DNA from 2 places in the Microbacterium sp. AG790 genome. Region 1 is predicted to be linked to the other one. Evidence: predicted binding sites of a transcription regulator. Region 1 holds the regulator's gene; the other holds the start of a gene.
The links. Region 1 encodes LexA, which represses DNA repair genes until DNA is damaged. Its sites were predicted from a motif close to TCGAACANNTGTTCGA; they were not measured.
Positions count from the first base shown of each region.

Region 2: DEU37_RS03355 (HNH endonuclease signature motif containing protein) is a predicted target of LexA. The motif match lies at 3,693-3,708, and genes of this name have one in related genera.

Region 1 is NZ_RBWZ01000009.1:36,041-44,075, reverse strand. Features, by position in the region: gene hflX (GTPase HflX) at 1-197, shown strand, start outside; gene DEU37_RS09785 (prolyl oligopeptidase family serine peptidase) at 205-2,121, opposite strand; gene DEU37_RS09780 (methylenetetrahydrofolate reductase) at 2,271-3,245, shown strand; gene DEU37_RS09775 (hypothetical protein) at 3,256-4,263, opposite strand; gene lexA (transcriptional repressor LexA) at 4,266-4,931, opposite strand; gene DEU37_RS09765 (LysM peptidoglycan-binding domain-containing protein) at 5,242-5,622, shown strand; gene DEU37_RS09760 (histidinol-phosphate transaminase) at 5,657-6,763, shown strand; gene hisB (imidazoleglycerol-phosphate dehydratase HisB) at 6,822-7,433, shown strand; gene hisH (imidazole glycerol phosphate synthase subunit HisH) at 7,430-8,035, shown strand, end outside.
Region 2 is NZ_RBWZ01000006.1:590,253-598,287, forward strand. Features, by position in the region: gene DEU37_RS03340 (ABC transporter permease) at 1-421, shown strand, start outside; gene DEU37_RS03345 (sulfate/molybdate ABC transporter ATP-binding protein) at 397-1,530, shown strand; gene DEU37_RS03350 (tetratricopeptide repeat protein) at 1,555-2,070, opposite strand; gene DEU37_RS03355 (HNH endonuclease signature motif containing protein) at 2,083-3,594, opposite strand; gene moaA (GTP 3',8-cyclase MoaA) at 3,769-4,839, shown strand; gene cydC (thiol reductant ABC exporter subunit CydC) at 4,842-6,521, opposite strand; gene cydD (thiol reductant ABC exporter subunit CydD) at 6,518-8,035, opposite strand, start outside.

The DNA.
Region 1 (8,035 bases):
GCACCGTCATCGAGGACGCCCTGCCGCTGCCGGCGGTCGAGGTGCGCGCACTCGTGCCGTATGAGCGTGGAGACCTCATCAACGCGGTGCACGAGTCGGGGCACATCGTCTCGACGGCCCACGAGGAGGGTGGTACCGCCGTGCACGCGCACGTCTCGGAGCGACTCGCGGCGGAGCTCGCACCCTACGCGCTCTGACGCACGCCTAGCCTGCCGTCAGCTCTATCGCCGGCACGCCGGGCGTCGGAAAGCCGAACACCTGGCCGAGGAAAGCGAGCTCGCTCTCCAGCGCGTGCACGACCGCCTCAGCGCCGCGGAACCCGTGTCCCTCGCCCTCGTAGAGCACGTAGGCGTGCGGGATGCCGCGCGCGGCGAGAGCGTCGCGGATCGCTTCGGCCTGCGACGGAGGCACGACCGCGTCATCCGCGCCCTGCAGCAGCAGCACGGGCACGCGGAACCCGTCGATATGCGTCAACGGGGAGCGCTCGATGTAGAGCTCCTCGGCATCCGGCAGGGGCCCGATGAGTCCGTCGAGATACCGTGACTCGAAATCGTGCGTATCGGCGGCCAGAGTGCGGGCGTCGCCGACGCCGTAGCGGGAGATGCCCGCGCGGAACACGTCGGTGCGCGCGAGCGCCGCGAGCACCGTCCAGCCGCCTGCCGATCCGCCCTTGATCGCCAGGCGGGCGCCATCGGCGGCGCCGGTGGCGGCAAGGCCGGAAGCGGCCGCCGCGACGTCCGCCACGTCGCCGACGCCCCACTGTCCGCGCAGGCGCTCCCGGTACGCGCGGCCGTACCCGGTCGAGCCGCCGTAGTTCACCTCCAGTACTCCGATGCCGCGACTCGTGAAGAACAGCGTCTTCGCATCGGCGACGCCGCCCTCGTGGCCTGTCGGACCGCCGTGCACCAGCACGAGATAGGGCGGACGTTCTGCGTCGGATGCCGCGACACGCGGATGGTGAGGGGGGTGCACGAACGCGTGCACCGTCCCCGTCGGACCCTCCACAGAGAACGGGCGCGTCGCGGGAAGCCACGCATCGAGATCCTCACCCGCGATCTCTGCACGGTGTCCGACGATGAGATCGACGTGCACCGTCGCCCCCGCCGCATCGAACTCCACCAGCCAGATGCCGCTCAGGCCCGGTGCCACGCCGGAGATCAGCGCCCGGTGGCCGACGACCGCCTCGACGGCGAGGGATGCGGTGGCGGGGATGTCGATCACGGTCTCGGTGCCCGCGGCATCCCGCCAGACGAGCTCGTCCGCGCCGTTCGTGCGGACAGCGATCACCCCGCCGTCGGACGTCGCACCGAACCAGCGGCTGCCGAGTGACCACAGCGGGCCCCCCGTGTCCGCATCGGCCGGGGCGAGAGGCGCCCGCGGCAGGTCGGCATCCAGGCGCAGGCTCCAGATGTTCCACCGACCGGTCGCGTCGTCCAGGTAGAGCAGGGCGTCCTCGTCGGTCCATTCGGGCTGGAGCGCTGCCGTGCTGCCGTCGGTCACGTCGGCCCACTCGACCACGGCGCCGTCCTCGAGGCGACCGATACGCAGCGTCGTGCGGTCCCACGGCATGTCGGGGTGATTCCAGGCCACCCACGCGAGCCGGTCCCCGCGCGGGGACAGTGCGGGTTGAGCCACGAAATCGCTGCCCGCGACCAGGTCGCTCGCTCCCGCACCGTCGAGGTCGATGCGCACGATCGCCCGCTCGCGGCCGGCGCGCTCGCGGATGCCGAGCAGCATCCCGCCGGTCGCGCGAAGTCCGCCGTAGCGGACATCCGCATCGTCCGTCAGGGGGCGAGGGTCAGAGCCGGGCTCCCGCACCCACACCTGCTGATCGCGGCGTTCGACGAAGAACAGCCGACCGGCATCGTCGACCGCCCACGACCCGCCGCCGTACTCGTGGACGCCGGATCGGGCGTTCCACGGCGCCGGCAGGACGAGGTGCACCGTGCCGGTCGCATCGCGCCGGAACACGGCCGTGCGGCCGGCCTCTTCGGCCACCGACTGCGCCCACCACACCTCGTCGCCCACGAGCGCGGCGCCGTCGATCCGGGGAGAAGCCGAAGAAGCCCAGGCTGCGGTGAACGGGGAGGGCCAGGATCCATAGGGGTGCACATCGACCATGGCTGCCACGCTACGCGTGTGCGACCTGCCACGTCGGCAGACACGTGCCGTCACACGCGGGTGAGGGAACGGCGCTGGCTCTACAGTGGGGCATCGAGGCCGCGGCCGACCGGCTGCAGGACCCCGACCCGAGAGGGAACCGAGCGATGATGTCCCACGAACCCCGCGTCGACGCTCCGGCGGTCGCCCGCGCGGCCTCGCGGCGGGTACCGTTCTCGTTCGAGATCTACCCTCCGCGCACCCCCGAGCAGCTGCCTGCTCTCTACGAGACCATTCGCGTGCTCGCCGCCGCCGGTCCGCGTTTCATCTCCGTGACGTTCGGCGCGGGGGGCTCGACGACCGACCGCTCGCTCACCGTGCTGACGCACATCCTCCGCGAGACGACCGTTCCGCCCGTCGCGCACGTGACCTGTGTCGGCAGCAGCTACGCCGAAGCCACGACGGTCATCCGCGAGTTCCTCGATGCCGGCATCACCCGCTTCCTGGCGCTGCGGGGCGACCCGCCCGTCGGTGTCGGCGAGGACGACATCGTGTTCGGCGATCTGGAGTCGGCCGCTCAGCTCGTGCAGCTGATCGGCCGGGTGCAGGCGGAGCGCTCGCCGTATCGCGAGCGTGAGATCCCGGGGCTTCCGGGAGCCGTGCAGGTCACCGACGGCGACCGCGTCCAGATCGCCGTCGCGGCGTTCCCGAACGGTCACCCGCGTTCGCGTCACCGCTACGAGGACATCGACGCACTTCTGGCCAAACAGGCCGCCGGGGCGACGTCCGCCCTGACACAGCTCTTCTTCCACGCCGACGAGTACCTCGACTTCGTCGAGCGCGCCCGCGCCGCCGGGGTCGTCATCCCGATCGTGCCCGGGATCATGCCCATCACCTCTCCGGGGCGACTGCGCCGAGTGCTCGAGCTCACCGGGGATGCGCGCCCCGACGCTCTCGCCGCGGCGCTCGAGTCGGCTCCGGATGCCGCCGCGCAGCGCGCCGTCGGCCTCGCCCATGCCGCCGACCTCGCGCGGTCCGTTGTCGCCGGCGGCGCCGACGGCATCCACCTCTACGCCTTCAACAACCACGACACCGTTCTGGGCGTGCTGCGCGCCGCAGAGCTGATCCCCGAAGCGAGCCCGTGACGCCGTCCGCTCAGTCGGAGGACTCGTCCGCCGCCGCGCGGCGAAGACCCCAACGACTCCACGCGCGGCGAAGAGCCGCCGCCCGCGCGGACTGACCGGCGAGCCACGCTCCGGCGGCGACGGCGAGAGCGATCGCCAGAGCTGCCCCGGCCGCGCCGACCGCCGCCGACACCAGCTGGTCGTAGACGGCGGCCGCCGCGGCCGGCGTGAGCGCCGTCCCGGTTGCGGCGGACGATACGGCCGCCCGGCCCGCCGCGGCCGCGATCAGCAGCGCTCCGAGGCCCGCCGCCGCCGCGAGCGCGGCCCGCCGAAGGGCGTCGAGGCGTCGCCGAGCGAGCGCGATCCCGGTGAGGAACAGGATCGCGGTGGCGACCGGCATCCACCATCCCGCCGTCAGGCCGAGCGCATACCCGGATCGAACGGCGGCGAGGGTGTCTCCGGAGCCGATGATCACGACGTGATCGACGGAGGGGATGAGCGTCGCCCACGCCACGCCCTGCGCGCTCAGATGTTCCTTCACGCCCGCCACCACGGCGCCGACCTGGATGCCGAGTCCGGCCTCGGTCTGCACCACGACGCCGGCGCCATCGGAGGTCGCGGCGAGTGTCAGCGCGCGGTGAGACTGCCGAAGAAGCTGGTCCCACAGTGCCCCGAAGCTGTCGGAGCGGATCGCACCGGCGATCGTGTCGTGCACGAGACCCTGCACGGCGGCGGCGGCGGGCGCTTGCAGCCGCCGCAATGCGTCTGCCGCCCGGTCGCCGACGCCCAGCCCGATGATGCCGTCGACGATCGAGCCGGTGAGGACCTCGGCGTCGAGCCTCGCGTCGACCGCGTCGGTGGATGCCGCGATCAGCGTGTCCTGGACGGCGGTCGAACGGGCCAGCGGCGCAAGCGTCGCGGTGAACGCGTCTTCGTCGACCAGCTGCACCCGCGCCCAGACGCTCAGGATGGACAACGGGAGGCAGACGACGGCCAGGACGATTGCGACGGCCGATGCGAGGGCGCGCGCCCGCGACATGATCAGATCGCGCGCAGGACGGCCACGACGCGACCGAGGACCACCGCGTCGTCGCCGAGGATGGGCTCGAAGGAGGAGTTGCGGGGGAGCAGCCACGTGTGGCCGTCCCGCTGCCGGAAGGTCTTCACCGTCGCTTCGCCGTCGAGCATCGCCGCGACGATGTCGCCGTTGTCCGCGGTCGGCTGCGATCTCACGACGACCCAGTCGCCGTCGCAGATGGCGGCGTCGATCATCGACTCGCCGCTGACCTTGAGCATGAACAGGTCGCCCTTGCCGACGAGCTGGCGGGGGAGGGGGAAGATCTCCTCGACCTGCTGGTCTGCCGTGATCGGCACGCCCGCCGCGATGCGCCCGACCAAGGGGACCAGTGCCGCATCGCCCACGGCCGGAGCGAGGTCGGCGGGATTCTCGGCGGCGGCACCCGGCAGATCGATGAGGACCTCCATCGCGCGCGTCTTGCCGGCGTCGCGGCGGAGGTAGCCGCTCAGCTCCAGCTGGTTGAGCTGGTGGGTGACGCTGGACAGCGACTTCAGGCCCACGGCATCGCCGATCTCGCGCATGCTCGGCGGGTAGCCGTGGCGCGCGATGGAGGTCTGGATCACCTCGAGGATCTTCAGCTGCTTGTCGCTGAGGCTCTTCCGCCTGCGTGTCTGAGGCTTCTCGGCCATGTCGCGCGCTCCTTCGATCGCGTCCCCGGAAGGCAGAGCCTTCGAATGTCGGAGGTTGGTGATGGGGTCGTCTTGTCGAAACCGTATCCGGTTTTCGCACGGTCGGACGGCACGCGTGCGCGTGTCGGATTCGATTCATCTGCGAGAACCGTATCGCTTGACACTCGAACACTATCGAAGATAGATTCGGAACAGAGATTCGCATCCGGCTCTCCCGGCCGAGAGGCGGATGCGAATCTCGACTCGAATCTTCGAGGTGACGCTCTCACCCCCGACGCCGCGGCGCGGGACACGTCTCAAGGAGGAACCCATGACCACGATCGACATCCTCGGCGCCTCGCCCCGCGGCCGTGTCATCGCGGCGGCCCCCGCCACCCGTCTGCGCCTGACGGTTCGTGGTCGCCGGGTGCTCGCCTTCCTCGCCTCCATCCCCGTCATCGTCGCGCTCGGTATCGGCATCGTGTCCGGCGGCGGCGCGCTGGCGTCCAATGAGGGATCCTCGGGAGTCACGTTCACCCACGTCACGGTTCAGCCGGGCGACACGCTCTGGTCGATCGCACGCGCGGTCGCACCTGACGTCGACCCGCGCGACGCCGTCGACGCGATCGTTCGACTCAACGCCTTGGACTCGGGCAGCCTCGACGCCGGACAGAGCATCGCGATCCCGGCCGAGTACTCCGCCGGCCACTGATCAGCCTCGTCCGCTCATCACGGCGACCTCTACGATGGTGAGGGTGAGCGTTCGACTCGATGACCTTCCCCTCAGAGACGACCTGCGCGGCCTGACGCCCTACGGCGCTCCCCAGGCTCCGCTGCCCGTCGCGCTGAACGTCAACGAAAACACGCATCCGGTGCCCGAAGCGGTCGCGGACGACATCCTCGACAGCATCGCCCGTGCGCTCCGGGAGGTGAACCGCTATCCGGATCGTGAGTTCACCGCCGTGCGGGAGGGCTTCGCGGACTACCTGGGTCATGGCCTGTCGGCCGCGCAGATCTGGGCGGCGAACGGATCCAATGAGGTTTTGCAGCACCTTCTGCAAGCGTTCGCCGGCCCCGGTCGGACGGCCTTCGGATTCGCGCCGACCTACTCGATGTACCCGCTGCTCACTCGTGCCACTGGCGCGACGTACGTGAGCGGGACGCGCGGAGTCGACTACACACTCGCCCCCGAAGACGCGTCCGCTCAGGTCGACCGGGCGCAGCCGGATGTCGTCTTCCTGTGCGCGCCGAACAACCCGACCGGAACGCCACTGGGACTCGACGTGATCGAGGCCGTCTATGACGCCGCACCCGGCATCGTGATCGTCGACGAGGCCTACCAGGAGTTCGCGCCCCGCGATTCTCGGTCGGCACTGACGCTGCTGCCCGATCGGCCGCGGCTGGTCGTGTCTCGCACGATGAGCAAGGCCTTCGCGTTCGCCGGCGCTCGCGTCGGCTACCTCGCGGCCGACCCCGCCGTCATCGATGCTCTGCGTCTGGTGCGGCTTCCCTACCACCTCAGTGCGCTGACGCAGGCGGCGGCATCGGCCGCGCTGCGTCACGCGCCGGCGATGCTCGCGATGGTCGACGAGATCGTCGCTCAGCGCGACCGTATCTCCGCGACACTCGACGCGCTGGGCTACCGCCCCTTCGAGAGCTGGACGAACTTCGTGCTCTTCTCCGGTGTGGAAGATCCTGCGGCGACGTGGCAGGGGCTCTACGACCGCGGCGTTCTGATCCGCGATGTCGGCATCGCCCACAGTCTGCGTGTCACCGCGGGCACCGCGGAGGAGTCGACGGCGTTCCTCGACGCGCTCGCCTCACTGGGCCCGGGCGGTTCCGGCGCGCACTGACGGTGAACGCCGGGGTAACACGCCGGGCCGGCGCGCGGGCTCTCGGTAGACTCGGCTCATGAGCACCCCGGCCCCCCGTACGGCATCCCTGCGACGCGCGACCAGCGAGTCCACGGTCGAACTCGATCTCGACCTCGACGGCACCGGGCACAGCAGCATCGACACCACGGTGCCGTTCTTCGACCACCTGCTCACGGCCTTCGCGAAGCACTCGCTCACCGATCTCACGGTGCGCGCCTCGGGAGACACCGACATCGATGCGCACCACACCGTCGAAGACACCGCGATCGTCCTGGGCCAGGCGATCCGCCAGGCGCTCGGCGACAAGAGCGGCATTTCGCGCTACGGGGATGCGCTCGTTCCCCTGGACGAGGCGCTGGCCCAGGCCGTCGTCGACATCAGCGGACGCCCCTATCTGGTCCACACCGGGGAGCCGGTCGGGTTCGAGCACCACCTCATCGGCGGCCACTTCACCGGTTCGCTCGTGCGTCACACGTTCGAAGCGCTCGCTTTCAATGCCGGTCTGACGATGCACGTCACGGTGCTCGGCGGACGGGACCCGCACCACATCGCCGAAGCCGAGTACAAAGCGTTCGCGCGGGCCTTCCGGCAGGCGAAGACGCTCGACCCCCTGGTCCACGGCATCCCCAGTACGAAGGGCGCCCTATGACCGACGCCACCGCAGGGCTCGAGGCCGGTACCCGCATCGAGGAGCGGCCTCTCGTGGCTGTGCTCGACTACGGGTCGGGCAATGTCCACTCCGCGGTGAAGGCCCTCGTCGCCGCGGGAGCCGATGCGCGGCTCACGGCCGATCGTGGCCTGATCCACGACGCCGCAGGTCTGGTCGTACCCGGCGTCGGAGCCTTCCGGGCCGTGATGGAGTCCCTGCGCGCCACGCGCGGCGACGAGATCATCGAACGTCGTCTCGCCGGAGGTCTGCCGGTGCTGGGCATCTGTGTCGGCATGCAGGTGATGTTCGAGCGCGGTGTGGAACGCGGTGACGACACCGAGGGGCTCGGCGAGTGGCCCGGCGCGGTCACCGAACTCGACGCGCCGGTGCTCCCGCACATGGGCTGGAACACGGTGCGGGTGGGCGAAGGCTCGACTCTTTTTCGCGGCCTGGAGGACGAACGGTTCTACTTCGTGCACTCCTACGCCGCCCAGCACTGGTCGCTCGAGGTCACGCGGCCGTTCCGTCAACCCGCCCTCACCTGGTGCGACTACGGCACGCCGTTCCTCGCCGCCGTCGAGAACGGGCCGCTGTCGGCGACG
Region 2 (8,035 bases), on a different contig from region 1:
CCTGCCTTTCACGACCGCGGCCGTCGTGATCGCGCAGACCTTCGTCGCGCTGCCGTTCCTCGTGCTCGCCGTCGAAGGAGCCCTCCGTGCGACGGGCACGGGCTACGAGCAGGCGGCGGCGGCGCTCGGTGCGGGGCGCTGGCGCATCCTGTGGCGTATCACGCTGCCGCTGGCGGCTCCCGGCCTCATCGCCGGCACCGTGCTGTGCTTCGCGCGTGCGATCGGGGAGTTCGGCGCGACGGCGCTGTTCGCCGGCAATGCGCCGGGGGTGACGCAGACGATGCCGCTGGCGATCTACACCGCGTTCAACGGGGCCGGGGTGTCGCAGGGCACCGCGGTGGCGCTGTCGCTGCTGCTGCTCGTGACCGCGCTGGCGGTGCTTCTCGCGGTGCGGGCATGGCGCCCGGGGGCGACCCGGTGAGCGGCGCGGCGATCGAGGCGCACGTCGTCGTGCGACGCGAGGGGTTCGTCCTGGATGCCGAGATCTCGGCATCCGCGGGAGAGATCGTCGCCGTCATGGGCCCGAGTGGTGCGGGCAAGTCCACCCTCGTCTCGGTGATCGCCGGGCTGCTGGCGATCACCGAGGGCCGTGTGCACGTCGCCGGCGAGGTCGTGTCGTCGCCGCGCGTGCAGCTTGCGCCGCAGCGCCGCGGGGTCGTGCTGCTGGGGCAGGATCCGCACCTGTTCCCCCATCTGTCCGCGCGGGACAACGTCGCCTTCGGCGTGCGCGTGTCCGCCGGGGAGGGGCGCGCGGCCGGGAGGGTCGAACGGCGCTCGCGTGCCGAGCGGGCGCTCGCTGAGGTGGGCCTCTCCGGGATCGGGCATCGTCGTCCGGCGGAGCTGTCCGGCGGACAGCAGCAGCGGGTCGCACTGGCGCGCGCACTGGCCACCGAGCCGCGGGTGCTGCTGCTGGACGAGCCGTTCACGGCGCTCGATCCGGTGACGGTCGCGGACATCCGCCGCACGCTCGCCGAGCGGGTGCGCGCGGCGGGGTGCACGACGGTCTTCGTGACGCACGACGTGGTCGACGCCGTCGCCGTCGCGGATCGCCTCGTCGTGCTCGAAGCGGGGCGGGTGTCTCAGCAGGGCCCGGTGCGTGAGGCGCTCACGGCCCCGGCCACGGATTTCGTCGCCGCCCTCGCCGGCGTCAATCGGGTGAACGGGCGTGTGGGGGACGGCGTGTGGGGTGCCGGGGTGCTGCGTCTGCGAGCTGCGGGGGTGCGCGGCGGGGACGCGGTGGCGCTGATCCCGATCGGCGCCGTACGCCTTGAGAGCGAAGGGTCCGGGGCATCGGAGGGCGGGGCCGCGGGGGCCGGCGCCGCCGAGGCGGCGCGGGCAGCCGGCGCCGCGACGTGGACGGCGCGCGTGGAACGCATCGAGGCGACGCCCGCGGGCGCCCGCGTGTACACGGCGTCACCGCCGGTCGTCTGCGAGCTCACCGTCGCGCAGATGCTCGCCGCGGAGACGGCGGAAGGCGACGCGGTGCGCCTGTCGGTGGATGCCGCGGACGTGCGGATCGTCGCGAGCTGAGTGCGCGTCGATGGCGGCGTGCTGTCACGCCCCGCCGTCTGCGGCGACGTCCAGATCTCGCAGGTAGTCCGCGTTTGCGCGCAGCGATGCGCGGTAGCGATCCAGCTCCGTCGCCGGCGCGTGCGCGGCGACGACATCGAGCAGCTCGGCGAAGGCCGCGTGGACCTGGCCAGCGGCGTGGCGGCTGAGGGCCTCGAACACGGCGAGCGAGACCGAGCCGGGAAACTCGCGGCGTGCGTCGGCGAACACCGCGAGAGAGTCGTCGAACCGGTCGAGGTTTCGCAGCGTACTGGCGTACTGGAGCAGGCATCGGCGGCGGGTGTCGCCGCTCAGACCGGCGCCGAGCGCGCGCGGATACAGGACCGCGGCCGCACTCTCGTCACCGGCGGTGTCATGCGCCCCCGCGAGCTCGTACAGGACGCGCGCGTGATCGGGATGCCGGGAGTGGATCTCCTCGAGTGCCGCGATCGTCGGCGCCATCGCATCGCGATCTCGCGCCGCGAAGATGCGGTCCAACTCGGCATCGAGGCTCTCGCTCATCCGTCGATCCTCTCAGAACGGTGGCGGCTCGTCCGCGCCAGGTGCCGGTGTGGTGGTGTCGGGGACGAATCGGACGCGGCTGGGCGGGTGGTCTTCGTAGTGGCGTCCGGTGGGAGAGGTCCATTGCAGGGTTCCGCCTCCGAAGTGCCGTACTCGCCAGGTGGTGTGGTGTTTGAGCGTGTGGTGTCGTCGGCACAGGTGGGCGAGGTTATCGTGCGCGGTCGCTCCGCCGATCGCGGCGGCGGTGGTGTGGTCCTGGTCGCATCGGTGTGCGGGGCGGGTGCATCCGGGCGTGCGGCACCGTTCATCCCGTGCGCTCAGGTAGCGGCGAAGGCCCGCGGGCGGCCGGTATCGGTCGACGGCGACCGGAATGCCGGCGATGGGGTCTGTGAACACCCGATCCCACACGGGTGCGAGCCCGGCGAGTCTTCGGGCGAGGGCGGGCTGGATCGGTCCGTACCCGGTCAGGATCGCCGGACCTGCGTCCGGGTCGCCGGCGAGAGTGGGTGCGGGGATCGTCAACTGAATCTGCGCGATCACCGTCTCGAGCCCCGCCCCGGTGGCTGTGGTGGTGGGAGTGGCGGTGAGCAGCAGGTCGCTCAGGATGTCAGCGCGCACCTGCGCGAGCGTGCGGTGATCCTTCTCCTGCACGCAGGTCGCACCACCGCAGGATGCGGGATCGGTGTCGGCGTTGCCACGGTCGCTGGTGGTGCGAGCCCTCCCCGTGACCACGCTCGGTCCGCCGTTGTCATCACCATCTCCACTGTCTGCATCACCTTCACCGCCGCCGCTCGCGGCCGCACTGTCGGCGGCGCCGTCGGGGTGGTCGAGGATGTTGCGGGCGCGGTTGGTGAGGGCGTCGTGGATCGCGTAGGCGAGGGGTGCGGGAAGGTCGGCGATCAGGCGTGCCATCCCGTCATCCAGGTCGAACAGTCGGACCGAGCGGGTCTCGTACGCGCGGTCGGTGGCGTCGGTGAACGCGTCGGGGTCGATGGTCGCAGCGATGACTTTCAGCGCCGCCGTCATCCGCGCCGGAGACTCCGTGCGAGCGGCCTCCAGGGCGAGGGCTTCGAAACGGGCACGATCGTCGGGCGTGCGAAGCAGCATCCCGGTGCGACTGATCGCCCACGCGTGCGCCGCATCAATGCCGCCGTCCTCCCACACCTTCAAGGTGGTGGGGAAGTGCTCACGCAGCAGGAACGCTTCCGACATGCGCCGCTGCACACCCCGATCCGACACCCGCAGCGCCATCGCGAGCTCCAATGCGACCTCTCGCAGTGGCAGGTCCGCTTCGGACGAGCGCGCGCGTGCCCGCCCCTGTTGCTGTGCTTCCTGCCGCAACAGTTCCACCCGATCCGCAACCAGATCCACCGCAGCCGCCAGCAACCGGGCTTCGGCCGCCTGCGCCGCCGCCGCGCGACGACGCGTGTCGACGACGCCATCGACCAGCTCGTCCAACGCCGGCCACGCCGAACCCGCGGACCCGACCGACTCGACCGGACGAGCGTCCGATATCGCGAGCATGATTCACCCCCTAGAGACCTACAGACTGGCCGGCGCATCGCGGCCGATCTCACCCGCCGCGAGGGGGGACATGCGACGGGTGACTCTCCCCTCCACTATAGAACAAATGTACGAAACTGGCAAGAGACTGCGCTATTCGGCCTTCGCCGTCGATCTGCCGGGTAGCCTCGGTGCATGGTCGCCGTCCCGCTCACGCTGCGCACGGGACACGCCGCGCCCCTCGCGACCTCCGACGCGCCCCGTCGGCCGGGCGCCCCGCTCGTCGACCGTTTCGGTCGCGTGCACCGTGACCTGCGGATCTCGCTGACCGACCGGTGCTCACTGCGGTGCACCTACTGCATGCCCGAGCAGGGCAACGAGTGGCTCGCGCGCACCAGCATCCTCTCGACCGATGAGATCGTGCGGGTCGCACGGCTGGCGGCGGCATCCGGGATCACGACCTTCCGGCTGACGGGCGGCGAGCCGCTGCTGCGCGCCGACATCGTCGACGTCGTGCGGCGTATCGCCGCGATCGTCGGTCCCGACGGCCCCGTCGAGGTCGCCCTCACGACGAACGGCATCCGCCTGGGCGAGGTGCTGCCCGACCTCATCGATGCCGGGCTCGACCGCCTCAACATCTCGATCGACACTCTCGACCGCGACCGCTTCCGCGAGCTCACCCGACGCGACCGCCTCGACGATGTCGTGGCGGGCATCGCCGCGGCATCCGCATCGGGCCTTCACCCGCTCAAGCTCAATGCGGTCGCCATGCGTGGCGTCAACGACCACGAGCTCGTCGACCTCGTCGCCTTCGCGCTCGATCACGGCGCCGAGATGCGCTTCATCGAACAGATGCCTCTGGATGCCGGTCACACGTGGGATCGCGCCCGCATGGTGACGCGCGACGAGATCCTCTCAGCGCTCTCGCAACGCTGGAGCCTCGACCCCGTTCCGGGTCGCGGGGGAGCGCCGGCGGAGCGTTTCCTGCTCGATGGCGGACCCGCCGCTGTCGGCGTGATCGCCTCGGTCACCGCCCCGTTCTGCGGCGCGTGCGACCGCCTGCGGCTCACCGCGGACGGTCAGCTGCGCAACTGTCTGTTCTCCAACGACGAGTACGACCTCATGCCGCTGCTGCGCGCCGGCGCCGACGATGTCGCGCTCGACGCGCTGCTGCACGACTGCATCGCGGGCAAGCTTCCCGGCCACGCGATCGACGATCCGTCGTTCCTGCAGCCTGCGCGCGGGATGAACGCGATCGGCGGCTGAGCTCAGGCGTCGATGCGCCCGCCGGTCAGCCGCACCGTGCGGTCGACGAGCTCGGCGGGGACGTCGACGTGCGAGATCAGCACGACGGCGTGGTCGGGTCCGACGGCACCGAGCAGGTCGGTCAGGAGGGCATCGGAGGCATCCGCGTCGACGCCGGCGGTCGGCTCGTCGAGCACCAGCACGGGGAAGCCGTGCAGCAGCGCCCGTGCCAGCGCGATCCGCTGGGCCTGCCCGCCCGACACGAGGGCTCCGCGCTCCCCGACGCGCGCATCCAGGCCGCCGCGCGCGGCGAGCCAGTCGCCCAGGCCCACCCGCTGCAGCACCGCCTCCAGTTCGGCATCCGTGGCCGTGTCGCGGGCGAAGAGGAGGTTCTGCCGGATGTCCTCGTCGAAGAGCATCGGCTGCTGTTCGCAGAGCCCGACCGTCTCGCGGACGGTGTCGGGGTCGAGGTCGTGCACATCGACCCCGCCGATCGTGTAGCGGCCGGCGGTCGTCTCCAAGAAGCGTACGAGGACGTGCGCCGCCGTGGTCTTGCCGGCGCCGCTGGAGCCCACGACCAGAATCCGCTCGCCCGGGGCGACCGTCAGATCCAACGCGTGCAGGGCATCCTCTGCGGCTCCCGGCCAGCGCGCCGCGACGCCCTGCAGAACGAGGCCATCGCCGAGAGCGGCGTCCGTTCGTGCGTGCGCATCGGCGTCGCGGGCGACCTCGAGCGGGATGCCCGCCGGTGCCTCGTCCGGCACGGCCTCGGCGATGCGTGCGGCCGCGGCGCGCACCTGTCGCCATGAAGACGCTGCCGCCGGAACCGCGGCGAAGACCTCGAACACGGCCATCGGCACGAGCACCGCCACGGCGAAGGCGGGAGCGGTGATCGTCCCGTCGCCGAGCGCCGGAACGGCGGCGAGCACGGCGAAGACCGAGGCCGCGCCGGCCAGCACCGACACGACGGCCGTCGAGCCCGCCTGCGCACCGGCCCGGCGGGTCACCGCCCGCCGCAAAGCGCCATCCGCCGCGGCGATGCGCTGCGCACTGTGCGCGTCGGCTCCGTACGCGGCGAGAACGTCCAGGCTCGCGAGATGATCGAGCACGGCATCGGCGAGGCGTGCGCGCAACGGCGCGATGGAACGTTCGGCGCGCGATCCGGCCACCCATCCCCAGCCGACCGCCACGACCGCCGCCACGAGGAGGCACGCGAGCAGGGTGAGCGCCGCCGGCCACCAGACGATCCCGACGAGCACGACGGCGCCGAGGGCCACCGTCGCCGACGACACGAGCGGCAGCACGACCCGCAGCGGCAGGTTCTGCAGCTCGTCGACGTCGTCGACGAGAGCGCCGAGCACCGAGCCGCGCCGCGTGCGGGTCAGCCCGTCGGGGGCGAGCGGAATGAGCCGGCGCACCAGATCGGTGCGCGTCACCGCGAGCTGTCGCAGCGCCGCATCGTGGCTCGCGAGCCGCTCGGTGTAGCGGAAGGCGGCCCGGCTGAGAGCGAAGGCGCGCACGCCCACGACGGCGGCCGACAGGTACATCACCGGAGGCTGCTCGCTGGCGCGCACGATGAGCCACGCGCTGCAGGCGAGCAGGGCGACCGCCGACGCCTCCGAGAGGAAGCCCGACGCGGCGCCCGGCCAGAATCGGCGCAACGACGGCATCGCCCGCCGCAGCACCTCCGTCGTCGTGGTCATGCGTCGACCTCCGCCGGTGCCGCCGACAGTGTCACGACGCGGTCGGCGATCTCCCGCGCGCTGCGCCGGTGAGAGATGAGAAGCACCGTTGCCCCACCATCGGCGAGATCTCGGATGCCGCGCCACAGGGCCGCCTCCGTCGCGGCATCCAGTGCGGAACTCGGCTCGTCGAGGGCGATCACGGCGGCGCGAGCGCGAAGGTGACGGAACACGGCGCGCGCCACGGCGACGCGCTGGGCCTGTCCGCCGGACAATCCCGCGCCCTGCACCCCGAGCTGCTGATCGGGATCGAGCGCGCCCGCCTGGGCGAGCTCCAGCGCGCGTGCGACCAGGGGGCCCCGCGATGCCGCGGCAGTCTCATCGTCGCCCAGCGCGACATTGTCTGCGATGGTGCCGGAGATCAGTCCCGGATGCTGCCCGGCCCAGGCCAGCCACGTCGCGGGGGAGAGCGCGCTCACCGGCGTGCCGTCCAGCTCGGCGTGCCCGTCGAAGGTGACCGCGCCGCGGAGGGCCGCGAACACGCTCGACTTGCCCGCGCCGCTCGGTCCCTCGATGAGCGTGACGGTGCCGGGCTCCGCGACGAGGTCGACGGAGGGCAGAAGCAGGTCGCCGCGCCGGACGCGCAGTCCGGTGAGCACGAGCCGTCCCGGGCCGGCGCTCACCGTCGCGGCGTCGGCCGTCCGCGGCGCACGCCGTGCACGGGCGGCGAGCTCGCGGGCCTCGTCGAGCACCGCGAAGACGTCGTCGGTCGCGGCCACGCCTTCTGCAGCGGCATGGAACTGCACGCCGACCTGGCGCAGCGGAAGGTACGCCTCGGGCGCCAGCAGCAGCACGAACAGGCCGACCGCGAGCGCCAGCGACCCGTCGACCAGGCGGAAGCCGATCGACACGGCCACGATCGCGACCGAGATCGACGCCAGCAGCTCGAGGGTGAAACCCGACAGGAACGACACACGCAGCACCCGCATCGTCTCGACGCGGTAGGTGTCGGTGACCTTCTCGATCGACCGCACGGCGCGATGCTGACGGCCGAAGACCTTGAGCGTCGACAGGCCCTGGACCGTATCGGCGAAGCGGGCGGCCAGGCGCCCCAGGGTGCGCCACTGCTTCTGCTGCACCGTGCGCGTCGCGAGGCCGATCAGCACCATGAACAGCGGGATCAGGGGGAGCGTGAGCAGCACCGTGAGCCCGGAGATCCAGTCCTCCCACCACATCACGGCGACCAGCACCGGGGTCGCGATCACGGTGAGCACGAGCTGTGGCAGATAGCGTCCGAAGTACGCGTCCAGCGCTTCGAGGCCGCGCCCCGCGGTCACCGCGAGCTGCGCGCTGTTGCGGCCTGCCAGCCATCCCGGGCCCAGGATGCCGACGGCATCCACGAGCTGCGCCCGCAGCTGCGCCTGCACGCGCGCGGCGGCACGCGCCGAAAGGGCTTCGCGTGCCCACAGCAGCAGCGCACGGGCGGTGATGACGGCGGCCAGTGCGGTCAGCAGCGTGGTCAGCTCGGCCCACGG